DNA from 3 places in the Arthrobacter sedimenti genome. Region 2 is predicted to be linked to each of the others. Evidence: riboswitches for the same ligand, from Rfam matches in the RefSeq annotation. Region 2 holds a riboswitch; each other region holds the start of a gene.
What was found. A riboswitch is a leader RNA that binds a small molecule or an ion and turns the genes downstream of it on or off. The one in region 2 is predicted to bind cyclic di-AMP.
Positions count from the first base shown of each region.

Region 1 (3,265 bases), on a different contig from region 2:
GAGGAGGAACTGGGCGACGCAAACGTGCACATCGTCCTGGCCTCCATCGACGAGAAGCTCAACGAGAAGTCCTACATCGTTCCCGGCCTGGGCGACGCCGGCGACCGGCTCTACGGCATCGCAGGGTAGTTTTCACCCTTTCTGGATGCTGGTCCCGCCGCTAGCCTGTGCGGATGGACTGGAAACTGGAACTTGTCTTTGTCCCTGTATCCGACGTTGACCGCGCCAAGGACTTCTACGTCAACAAGGTGGGCTTCAACGCGGACTACGACGAGCGGCCGTCGGACGACATCCGTTTTGTACAGCTGACCCCGCCCGGCTCTGCCTGCTCCATCTGCATGGGCGAGGGGCTTTTGGACGCCCCTCCCGGCACGGGGACCACTCTCCAAATGGTGGTCGACGATATCCAAAAAGCGCACGACCAGCTGAAGAACAACGGTGTGGACGTCAGTGATGTCGAGGTGCTCCCATGGGGCCACTTCGTCTACTTTGCGGATCCGGACGGCAACAAGTGGGCCGTCCAGTACATACCGTGGCGGAACGCTGGGCAGGACAGCAGCGCGCAGGACGCTGGGCAAGGCAACAGTTAAAAGCAAACCGCGGGCCGCATCGTGATGATGCGGCCCGCGGTTTGTGCTGGAATTTCGCAGCTTTGCCCCGTCGCCAAGGCGTACGACGGCGGATGGCCGGCGACACGCCGTCGAACGCCCCCAAAGGTGGGGAGATTCAGCGGAAGAGTTCCCTTTGAGCCCCCGGCGCCAGGGGAGTGGTGCCTAGTACCAGTTGTGGGCGAGGTGGAAGTTCAGTGCGCCGCAGGGGGACTGGTAGCTCTTCTTGATGTAATCGAGGCCCCAGTTGATCTGGGTGCGGTAGTTGGTCAGGTAATCCGCGCCGGAGCTGGCCATCTTCTCCGCGGGCAGGGACTGGACGATGCCGTATGCCCCGCTGCTGGGATTGGTGGCCGTGGTGGTCCAGTCCGACTCCTTGGTCCACAGTGTCTGCAGGCACTGCATCTGGTCAGGTCCCCAGCCAAAGGTTGCCAACTGGCCGGCGGCGTAGGCCTGGGCGCCGGCGGGATCATTAACCGCGACGGCGGGTGCCGGCTCAGGTGCAGGAGCAGGCTCGGGTGCCGGAGCCGGTGCAGGGGCTGGTGCAGGAGCCGGGGCTTCTGCTGCGGGGGCTGCCGGTGCCGGCGCGGGGGCTGGTTCCGCTGCCTGCGGCGCAACGCTTATTGCCGCCGGAACGGACGCTGCCGGGTTGGAACGGATTTCGCTCTTCTCGATGCTCATTTGGGCGTCGGCCGCTGCCGTGGAAGAGTTTGAATCGGTGGATGACACCGGAGTCATGTTGCTGGTCGCCTGACCTGCCGCGCCTACCCCCACCAGCACCGCGCAGGATGCTGCGAGGATCCCGGCTCGCGTACCGAAGCTGGTCTTCTTTGCGGGCTTTGTAGCTGCTTGCTGCTCTGCCCGGTGTTTAGCCTTGGCATGCAGGCATGGTTCTGCCGTGTTTTTGGACATGATTGATCGCCTCTCACACCTGCGGAGTTAGCTGTCGGGTTCGGATGAGGGCATCCGGCCGCACGGAAAAATCACGTACTGGCTTAACCCCAAGGGCGTACATTGCCCGGGACGGTGGGTCCCCCGCCTCTGCCGTTGCTCAATCGGGATCCGGGGAAGCGGCAGAGCTTGGCGTCAACCCGGGATATGCGGCCCGAACGGGAGCCGCACCCAATCGACGGTACAGGAAAAGCATTCCAATGTCACATTTGGGTAACGGATGTCACGATCTTTGGCGCGCCGCTTTGCGGTCTGCGTCCGGTTGAGTCGTTACTTTCGGTACACCATGCCGTGTTGTTACCTTGCCAAGATGTAGAGGGTAGTGCCGCCGATGCTTTGCGGAGTGAAGTTTTCCGAAACCCACTGCGCGATCCGGGCCGAGGCATCCGAACCGGAGGCGGATCGCATGGTTCCGCCGCTGATGAAGTAGTGGATCCTTCCCTGCCTCACGAGGTCCTGGAATTGGGCCAGGGTGGGGGAGGGGTCGGTGCCGTTGAAGCCGCCCACCGCCATCACGGGCAGTTCCGTTGCCAATTGGTACCCGGCGGCATTGTTGGAGCCCACCACCGCTGCTGCCCAGGTGTAACCGGATGCGCCGTCTTTGAGCGCGGCCACGAGATCCGCTGATGGGGTGGGTGCGCCGAGGAGCCCGCCCATGCCGCCCGCAAATCCAGCACCGCCTTGGGTTGTCCCGCCGGTCCCGCCGCGGTTGGCCTGCTGCTGGAAGCCTTGTCCCGTGGAGTTCTGCCCGGCGAAGCCTTGTCCTGTAACTCGGCCGGAGTTGTTCCGGCCGGCCGCACTGAAGCCTCCCGGCCCGCGTCCGCCGGCGCCAAAGCCGGAGGCTGGCCCTGCACTCACGATTGCCCCGCTGTGTGCCGTCGCCGCGGTGGTGATGGAGTAGGCCAGCGGCCCGGCGAGCGACGCGGCAATGGCGAGGGCCGCCGTCGTCCGCTGCATGGAACGCAGGCGCAGGAACCTGTTGAGCCCGAGTCCTGCCGCGGCGGCCACACCTCCGGCGAGCACCAGCCAGCGCAGCCATGGGCCGTAAGCGGACGTGGTTCCCAGCAGATGGAAGGCCATAAGAGCTGCCGTGGCCACCGCTGCGGCCAGGAAGATGCCGGCAGCGGCCTGCCGGCGGTGCTGCCACAGCAGAACGGAGCCCAAGCCGGCCAGCGCGGCGATACCCGGCGCCAGTGCAACCGCGTAGTACGGGTGGATGATGCCGGCCATGAAGCTGAAGACGAGGCCCGTCACCAGGACCCACGAGCCCCAGACGATGACGGAAGCGCGGACGGCATCGGTGCGTGGCGCCCGTCGCCCAACCCACACCAGTCCCACCGCAAGGATGAGGGCGGACGGCAGCAGCCATGCAATTTGGCCGCCAAACTCGCTGTTGAACATCCTGAGTAGGCCGGGAACACCCCAGCCGTTGCCGCCGCCCACGCTGCCCGTTTCGTCGCCCGTCAACCGGCCCAACCCGTTGTAACCCAGGGTCAGCTCCAGGATGGAGTTGTTTTGCGACCCGCCAATGTAAGGCCGCATGTCCGCCGGAGTCAGCCCCACGGCCAGCAGCCACCATCCGGCGGAAATTACCATCGCTGCCGCTGCCGCTGCCAGCCGGAGCAGCCGCCGCCGCATCCTGCCCGGCCCCGCAACCATGTAGGCCAGGGCGAACCCGGGAAGCACCAGCAGGACCTGCAGTTGCT
Region 1 is NZ_JBHSDQ010000010.1:90,064-93,328, reverse strand. Features, by position in the region: gene upp (uracil phosphoribosyltransferase) at 1-129, shown strand, start outside; gene ACFO0G_RS18330 (glyoxalase superfamily protein) at 174-590, shown strand; gene ACFO0G_RS18325 (aggregation-promoting factor C-terminal-like domain-containing protein) at 774-1,520, opposite strand; cyclic di-AMP (ydaO/yuaA leader) riboswitch at 1,526-1,686, opposite strand; gene ACFO0G_RS18320 (ArnT family glycosyltransferase) at 1,857-3,265, opposite strand, start outside.
Region 1: linked by a shared signal. The riboswitch ahead of ACFO0G_RS18325 (aggregation-promoting factor C-terminal-like domain-containing protein) and the one ahead of ACFO0G_RS17265 (M23 family metallopeptidase) in region 2 are both predicted to bind cyclic di-AMP.

Region 2 (3,265 bases):
GCCGGTGGAGGTCTCATTCTGCGGCCACGCGTAAACGTCCACGCCGGCCTCGGCCTGCGCCGTGGGTCGCGTGCCGGGCTCGGACTTGATGATGGAGGAGGATTCCAGGAAAGGGGCCTTGTTGGTGGCCGCAGCAAACTTGGATCCGAACTCGCCGAAGGAGAGGTGCTGGGCCTTCTTCTCCACCAGGCCGAAGCTGGCGATGTCCCAGAAAGCAGTGGAGCCGCCAACGCCAAGGACAACCTCGTAGCCCTCGGGGGCACGGAAGAACTGGCTCAGCCCTTCACGGACGGACCCCACCAGGTTCTTGACCGGTGCCTGCCGGTGCGACGTGCCCAGGATGGTTTTGGATGCGGCTGCGAGGGCATCGATCTGTTCCTGCCGGACCTTTGACGGGCCGGCGCCGAACCGTCCGTCCTTGGGCAGGAGGTCGGCGGGAATCGTGATGCTGGTGTCGCTCACAGGTGCTCCAATTCGGCGGGGACGAACGTTTTGGTCCGGACGGACGGGTTGTGGTGGCCGGCAGCCGGGCGGCGGCCGTGCCATAGGCCTTCCCCATTCTGCCTGAACAGCAGCGGCGGGCGGGAACCGGCAGCGGCAAAGTCCAGACACTGAGACAATGCGGCGCGTGTGCAAGTGTTCCATGCATGCACCTGGTGCGGTTCCCTGTGGGGTCGCGGCTATTCGGACAAAGTCAAAATAGGCTAAGCTTTCCCCCGGACTACCTCGCGGGAAGAGGCGATACGGTGGGACAACGCAAGGTACTGCGCCCGAGGAGCTGAGCTGGATGACGGATCTGATCGACACTACGGAGATGTACCTCAGGACCATCCTGGAGCTTGAGGAAGAAAACATCGTTGCCCTCCGGGCCCGTATTGCCGAGCGCCTGCGCCATTCCGGCCCCACCGTCTCCCAGACCATCGGCAGGATGGAGCGCGACGGACTCGTTGTGGTCTCCGGCGACAGGCATCTGGAACTCACGGACACCGGCCGCAAGCGGGCCACCGAAGTGATGCGCAAGCATCGGCTCGCCGAACGCCTGCTGGCGGACGTTATTGGGCTGGACTGGGCCTACGTCCACGATGAAGCCTGCCGCTGGGAACATGTGATGAGTGAGAGGGTGGAGCGGCGCATCTACGAGATGCTGGACCACCCCACCGAGTCCCCATACGGCAACCCCATCCCCGGCCTTGCCGCGCTGGGCGGCCAGCCGGCCCCCGGCTTTGGTGACGGGGCCATCAGCCTGGTGGAGGCGATGAAGAGCTACGGGCCTGCGTCGGGCGTGACCATCAGCCGCCTCGCGGAACCGATCCAGGTGGAGCCCGAACTGCTGGCGCAGTTGGACGAAGGCGGAATCCGGCCCGGCGCTGCCGTGACCCTGGAACGCGTGGGCGATTACATCTCGGTGCGGGTGACCGGGATTGAAGGAGCGCTGGAGCTTCCGCCCGAGGTGGCCGCGCATGTCTTCGTGGCCATCAAGCAGGGCTGAAGCGGGACTTCCATACCCCGGGCCTGCCCTTCCACGCAAAGATAACGGAATTGTTACCAAGGGTCTTAAGCCCCTATAGTAGAACCAGTCGTTGAAACTTAAGCGTTACCTGATCCGGAGCCGAGCTCTGCCAGCGGGTCAGGTGCACGAGTCGTTACTGGCAGAGGCGGGGGAACCACAATCGGCAGCGGGGGACTGCCTTGGGGTGAAGTCCGTCAGCAGCAAGCCTCTCCAGTGAAGGATTCTTCCGGGAATATCCCTGCGCAGAAGCTTGCCCTTGGCGGGCCGGGTCTTTGATCTCTCTGACCCGAATCCGACAGCTAACTCCGCAGGCTTCTCCAGAGAGGAAACCCTTCTTGACCATGCAGACCCCCCGGGGACGCCGCCGTGCTGCCGGCCCCCCTTCGGCACCGCGGGTTGTCGAAGATGCCGCAGCGGAGCGCCCCCGCGACCTCCATCGCGACGCCCGCCGCCGCCGGGGTCCATTCCGCCAGATGACGGAGTTTGCAGCCGCCAGCGGCATAGGCCAGAAAGCCGGCATGGCCCTTGCTGCCACCGGCCTGGTTCTGACTGTGACTGTGCCCGCCACAGGTCCCGTTATGGCCACTGACGCCGCCGGCAGCGCCCCGGTCGCAGCCTCCTCCGTCACGCCCCAGCCCCAGATTTCAGCAGATATCGGTGCCCAGATCGACTTCAGCCGCTCGGCAGTGGTGACCCAGGCCGATCCGGACGGAAAGCTGAAGCAACTCCTGAGTGCCCAGTCGGCCGGCTCCGTGACGCGTGCCGCGTCAGCCGGCACCCTGGCCGCACCGCTGGCCTCGCTTGTCACCGCTTCCCCCTTCGGTTACAGGGTCAGTCCCATTACCGGGGGGTCGGGCGACTTCCACAGGGGCCAGGACTTTGTGGCGCAATGCGGGACCTCCGTCCTGGCGGCCGCCACCGGTACCGTGACCTTCGCTGGCTGGCATCAGTTCGGCGGCGGAAACCGGGTGGTTATTGACCATGGAAATGGGCTGGAAACCACGTACAACCACCTGTCATCCTTCAACGTCAAGGTGGGCCAGACCGTGTCCCGCGGGGACGTTGTGGCCCTGAGCGGCACCACCGGCGCGTCCACCGGCTGCCACCTGCACTTCGAGGTCCAGGTCAACGGCGAAGTGGTCGATCCCATGGGCTGGTTGTAACCGAATGATTGTCCACTCTCAGATCGCCGTGACTCGCCGTGACCTGAATGTGACATTGAAACAAAACTGCTGTACCGTCTAACTCGCGTCAACTTTTCCGAAGTTGACGCTCTTGAGTGGATTGCCTAACTCTGCCACCGCTCAAGGTCCGTTCGCATTTCATCGTCTGGCAGGGGCGGGGGAACCAATTTCGGCCTTCTTCCAGAAGGCCTTGGGGTTAAGTCACAAGCTTCCCAGGAAGCAGCGTGGCCGGGTGACTCCCATCCGAATCCGACAGCTCACCTCGCAGGCATTGGGAGAGGCTACCTTCGTGTCTTCACGCCATCATTCTGCGCGCCACCGTGCGCAAACGGTTCGCACCAGCCCCTTGGATGCCGTTTCCAAGGCCGTAAGTGCAAATGCCGGGACCGTAGGCCGCCAGGCTGCCGTTGTGGCAGCCGCATCGGGCCTCATCCTGAGCATGGGACTGCCGGCCACCGCTGCCGACACCACTGCCGGTGTCTCAGCGTCCACCGAGTCCGGTTCGGCCCAGACGGCCCTCGCCGTCACCGCTGCCCCCACTGCCACGGTTTCCTTCGAGCGCCCCGTGGTG
Region 2 is NZ_JBHSDQ010000008.1:159,995-163,259, reverse strand. Features, by position in the region: gene serC (phosphoserine transaminase) at 1-462, opposite strand, end outside; gene ACFO0G_RS17270 (metal-dependent transcriptional regulator) at 788-1,489, shown strand; cyclic di-AMP (ydaO/yuaA leader) riboswitch at 1,629-1,840, shown strand; gene ACFO0G_RS17265 (M23 family metallopeptidase) at 1,852-2,673, shown strand; cyclic di-AMP (ydaO/yuaA leader) riboswitch at 2,802-2,979, shown strand; gene ACFO0G_RS17260 (C40 family peptidase) at 3,134-3,265, shown strand, end outside.

Region 3 (3,265 bases), on a different contig from region 2:
AGCGGCCTGGCCGGCCAGGATTTCGTCGGTGGCCGGGTCCGGCTCGCCATCGAAGAACTGGGCCAGGACAGTCTTGAACACTGTTTCTCCGGGTGCCGCCCGGAGAAACAGTGTCATGGACGATCGCAGCTTCCTGGCATCGATGCCGCCGAATATGTCTTCGGCGGGCTGGTCGGCGTGGTTGGCCAGGGCCAGGGCGCATTCCAGGAGCCGCGGGCCCAGCACGTCGTGGTCCAGGTAGGCGCGGGCCTCAGCCAGTGAGGAGATGGCGTATTTGCGGGACGTTGCACTCTGCCCCAAACCGGAAATCTGCGGGAAGACGAACCACATCCAGTGCCCGGATTTCCTCCCGACCTGCAGCTCCCCCAGCGCCTGGTCATAGGTACCGCCGCTGTCTTGCGCGGCAACAAAACGGTCAAGGTCAAAGTGCTCGTTCATGTGGATCTCCCGGTTTAAGGTCAAAGGGTCAAATCGTTGTCGAGGGCGGCTGCCGCCTCCTGAAGCTGCGGGTCGGGGTCGTCCCGCCACCGGGCCAGGACCACACCGGCCCGGTGGCGCTCGCGCTCCCCGAGGCCGGACAGCAGCGGCACCAGGACGTCGGCAAGGAGAGGTTGGGTCAGGTCAGCGGCCTGGGCGGAACGCAGGAAGCCTTCGAGCCGGGTCAGGTCCGAGTGCCGAAGCAGCCGCACCCTTGACTGCAACAGCACCACCGCCGCCAACCGGCGCTCAAACACCGGGCGGGAGCCGGGCCTGGGCTGTCCCCACAGGGCGGAAGCAAGCATCACCGTGGCGTCGTGGTCCAGGTCCTTGAATTTACGCAGCGTGTCGCGCACCGTGCCGCGCACCGCTCCGATGGAAGAGCCATAAGAGTCCAGCGCCCAGCCCAGCCGGTTCCCGACGTCGTCCGCCCGATACCAGGCGCCTTCGTTCTGGAGGGTCCGGTCAACGAACTCCACCGCGGCGGACACCACCTCCGCAGGGCCGGTCATCGTCCCCGGCCGGACGAGGCGTGCCGGATACAAAACGGCGTCCACGGCCGCGCTTCCAGCCTGCCCTCCGCAATGGGTTCACCGCATACTGCGCAGGCGCCGTAGGTCCCCGCGGCCAGGCGGGTCAACGCCGCGTCAATCTGGTCCAGGCCGGCCGAGCTCTGCTTCAGGAGCGCCGAAGCCTGTGAGAGCTCGAAGGCGATCGTGGCCCCTTCGGGATCGTGCTCGTCATCGACGTTGGAGTCCTGCCGGGCCGAATTCGCCGCGTCTATGTCGGCCCGCAGCGCCGGCAGCAGCTCCAGCCGCCGCGCCCGCTCCTCTTCGAGCAGCACGCGGAACCGGTCGAAATCTGGCATGTAATCAGCCTAGCGGTCCGACCGGGAACCGTCGGCATGGAAACGGCCCGTGCCGTGGGGCCAGCAGCATCCCCCTCGCGCCCGTGTCCGCACCGTTACCGGGCTGCACGCCATGGCTATTAGCCGAGCTTAAACCCGGGACGGAGGTAACATCCAAACGTTTGCGGAATTCGAGAGCGGGACCTCGTATGTTATCCAAATGTGACAATGCCGCCGCATGTGGGTTATGGTCTTCAGGTGTCCCTCTCAGTCGGGACATTCCCATCAGTATGCCGAGCCCTGCCGCTGATCATGGGATACAACCGCTCCAGCTGGCAGGGACGGGGGAACCAAGTTTCCGCGGCCACTTGTGGCCTTGGGGTTAAGTCGATAGCGCCTCCGTCCGTTACGGGGATGCTTCCGGCCGGGTATCTCCAGCCCGAACCCGACAGCTCACCCCGCAGGCATGGGAGAGGCGATCAACCGTGTCAAAAAATTCCACCCCTGCCCGTCACCGCGCAACTCCGGCCCGCTCGATTGTTCTCGAGGGCCTCGCCGTGACAGCCAAGTCCCAGGCCCGCTCGCTGGGCCGCCCCGCGCTGGCAGTTGCTGCAGCGTCCGGCATTGCCTTCGGCGTCGGCGCCCCGGCCCACGCCGGTGTCACCGGCCCGGACACCACTGAAAAGACCAACGTGCAGGCCTACTCCGCACCTGCCGCCCCCGTTGCGGCAGCGGCAGCAGGAAGCGTCCACACCGTAGTTTCCGGCGATACCCTCGGTGCCATCGCATCTGCTTACGGCGTCAGCCTGAACGATGTCCTGGCCGCCAACGGCCTGGGCCTGTCCTCGGTTATCTACCCGGGCGACCAGATCCAGATCCCCGGCGCCGGTTACACCGCCGCACCGGCTCCGGCTCCGGCAGCAGCGCCCGTGCAGACTGCAGCCGCCGCTCCGGCCAACACCGGCATGAACATGTCCTACGCCTCGGCCACCCCCGTATCAGCCCCCAGCGGCACGGGCACCGGCGCTGCCATCCTGGCGAACGCCTACAGCCAGCTGGGCGTGCAGCAGGACTGTACTGCCATGGTTGAGAAGGCGCTGCGCTCGGTGGGCAAGTCCGTTGGCGATCTTGCCCCCACCCAGTTCTTCCAGTACGGCACCGTGGTCAGCGCTCCTGCTCCCGGCGACCTGATCATAACCTCCGGCCACGTGGGCGTTTACGCCGGTAACGGCCAGGTTGTCAGCGGCGGCGTGAACGGCTACGACACCCAGGTGCACTCCATCAGCTGGCTGGGCGGCTACTCAGCAGTCCGCGTCGCCTAGTCTTCGCGCAACCGAAGGCGCGCATCCGCGCAGGCATTGAAACAGGAGGGCGGCAGCCGGTACACCGGCTGCCGCCCTCCTGTCGCATCTGCCCTCCGCATCCGCAGCTGTCAGGTCCCGCAGAAGGTCATGTAGCTGCCGAAATCTTCAGGGGCGCCTTCCGCGTAGCGTTCCAGCCCGGACCGCTCGGTGAAGGGATCGCTGACTGCCTCCAGCAGCTGCTGCAAGGGTGCCAGGGTTCCGCCCGTGGCAGCGGCCAGCGCCTCCTCCACAAGGTGGTTCCTGGGGATGTACGCCGGGTTGACGCTGTCCATCAGCTCCGCGTCCGGTTCAAGTGCCTGCCACCGCTCCGCCCAGGAATCGAACGCGGCCAGATCAAGAACCATGCCGCGGACCGGGCGAAGGTCGCCCCGGGCCGCCTTGCCAAGGTTACGGAAGAAGAGGGTGTAGTCCACGGGGCCGTCTTTCAGGATGTCAATGGCGCCGTCCACCAGCGCGGACGTGGTTTCCCCGTCACTGCCCCCGCCGCTGCCAAGGCCGAGCTTGGCATTCATCCCGCTGGTCCACGCCCTGCTGTATTGCCCCCGGAAGCCGCCAAGCACCTCCACCGCCGGGCCAA
Region 3 is NZ_JBHSDQ010000003.1:151,290-154,554, reverse strand. Features, by position in the region: gene ACFO0G_RS08805 (DUF1810 domain-containing protein) at 1-438, opposite strand, end outside; gene ACFO0G_RS08800 (DNA alkylation repair protein) at 459-989, opposite strand; gene ACFO0G_RS08795 (TraR/DksA family transcriptional regulator) at 986-1,345, opposite strand; cyclic di-AMP (ydaO/yuaA leader) riboswitch at 1,636-1,806, shown strand; gene ACFO0G_RS08790 (C40 family peptidase) at 1,810-2,646, shown strand; gene ACFO0G_RS08785 (protein adenylyltransferase SelO) at 2,757-3,265, opposite strand, start outside.
Region 3: linked by a shared signal. The riboswitch ahead of ACFO0G_RS08790 (C40 family peptidase) and the one ahead of ACFO0G_RS17265 (M23 family metallopeptidase) in region 2 are both predicted to bind cyclic di-AMP.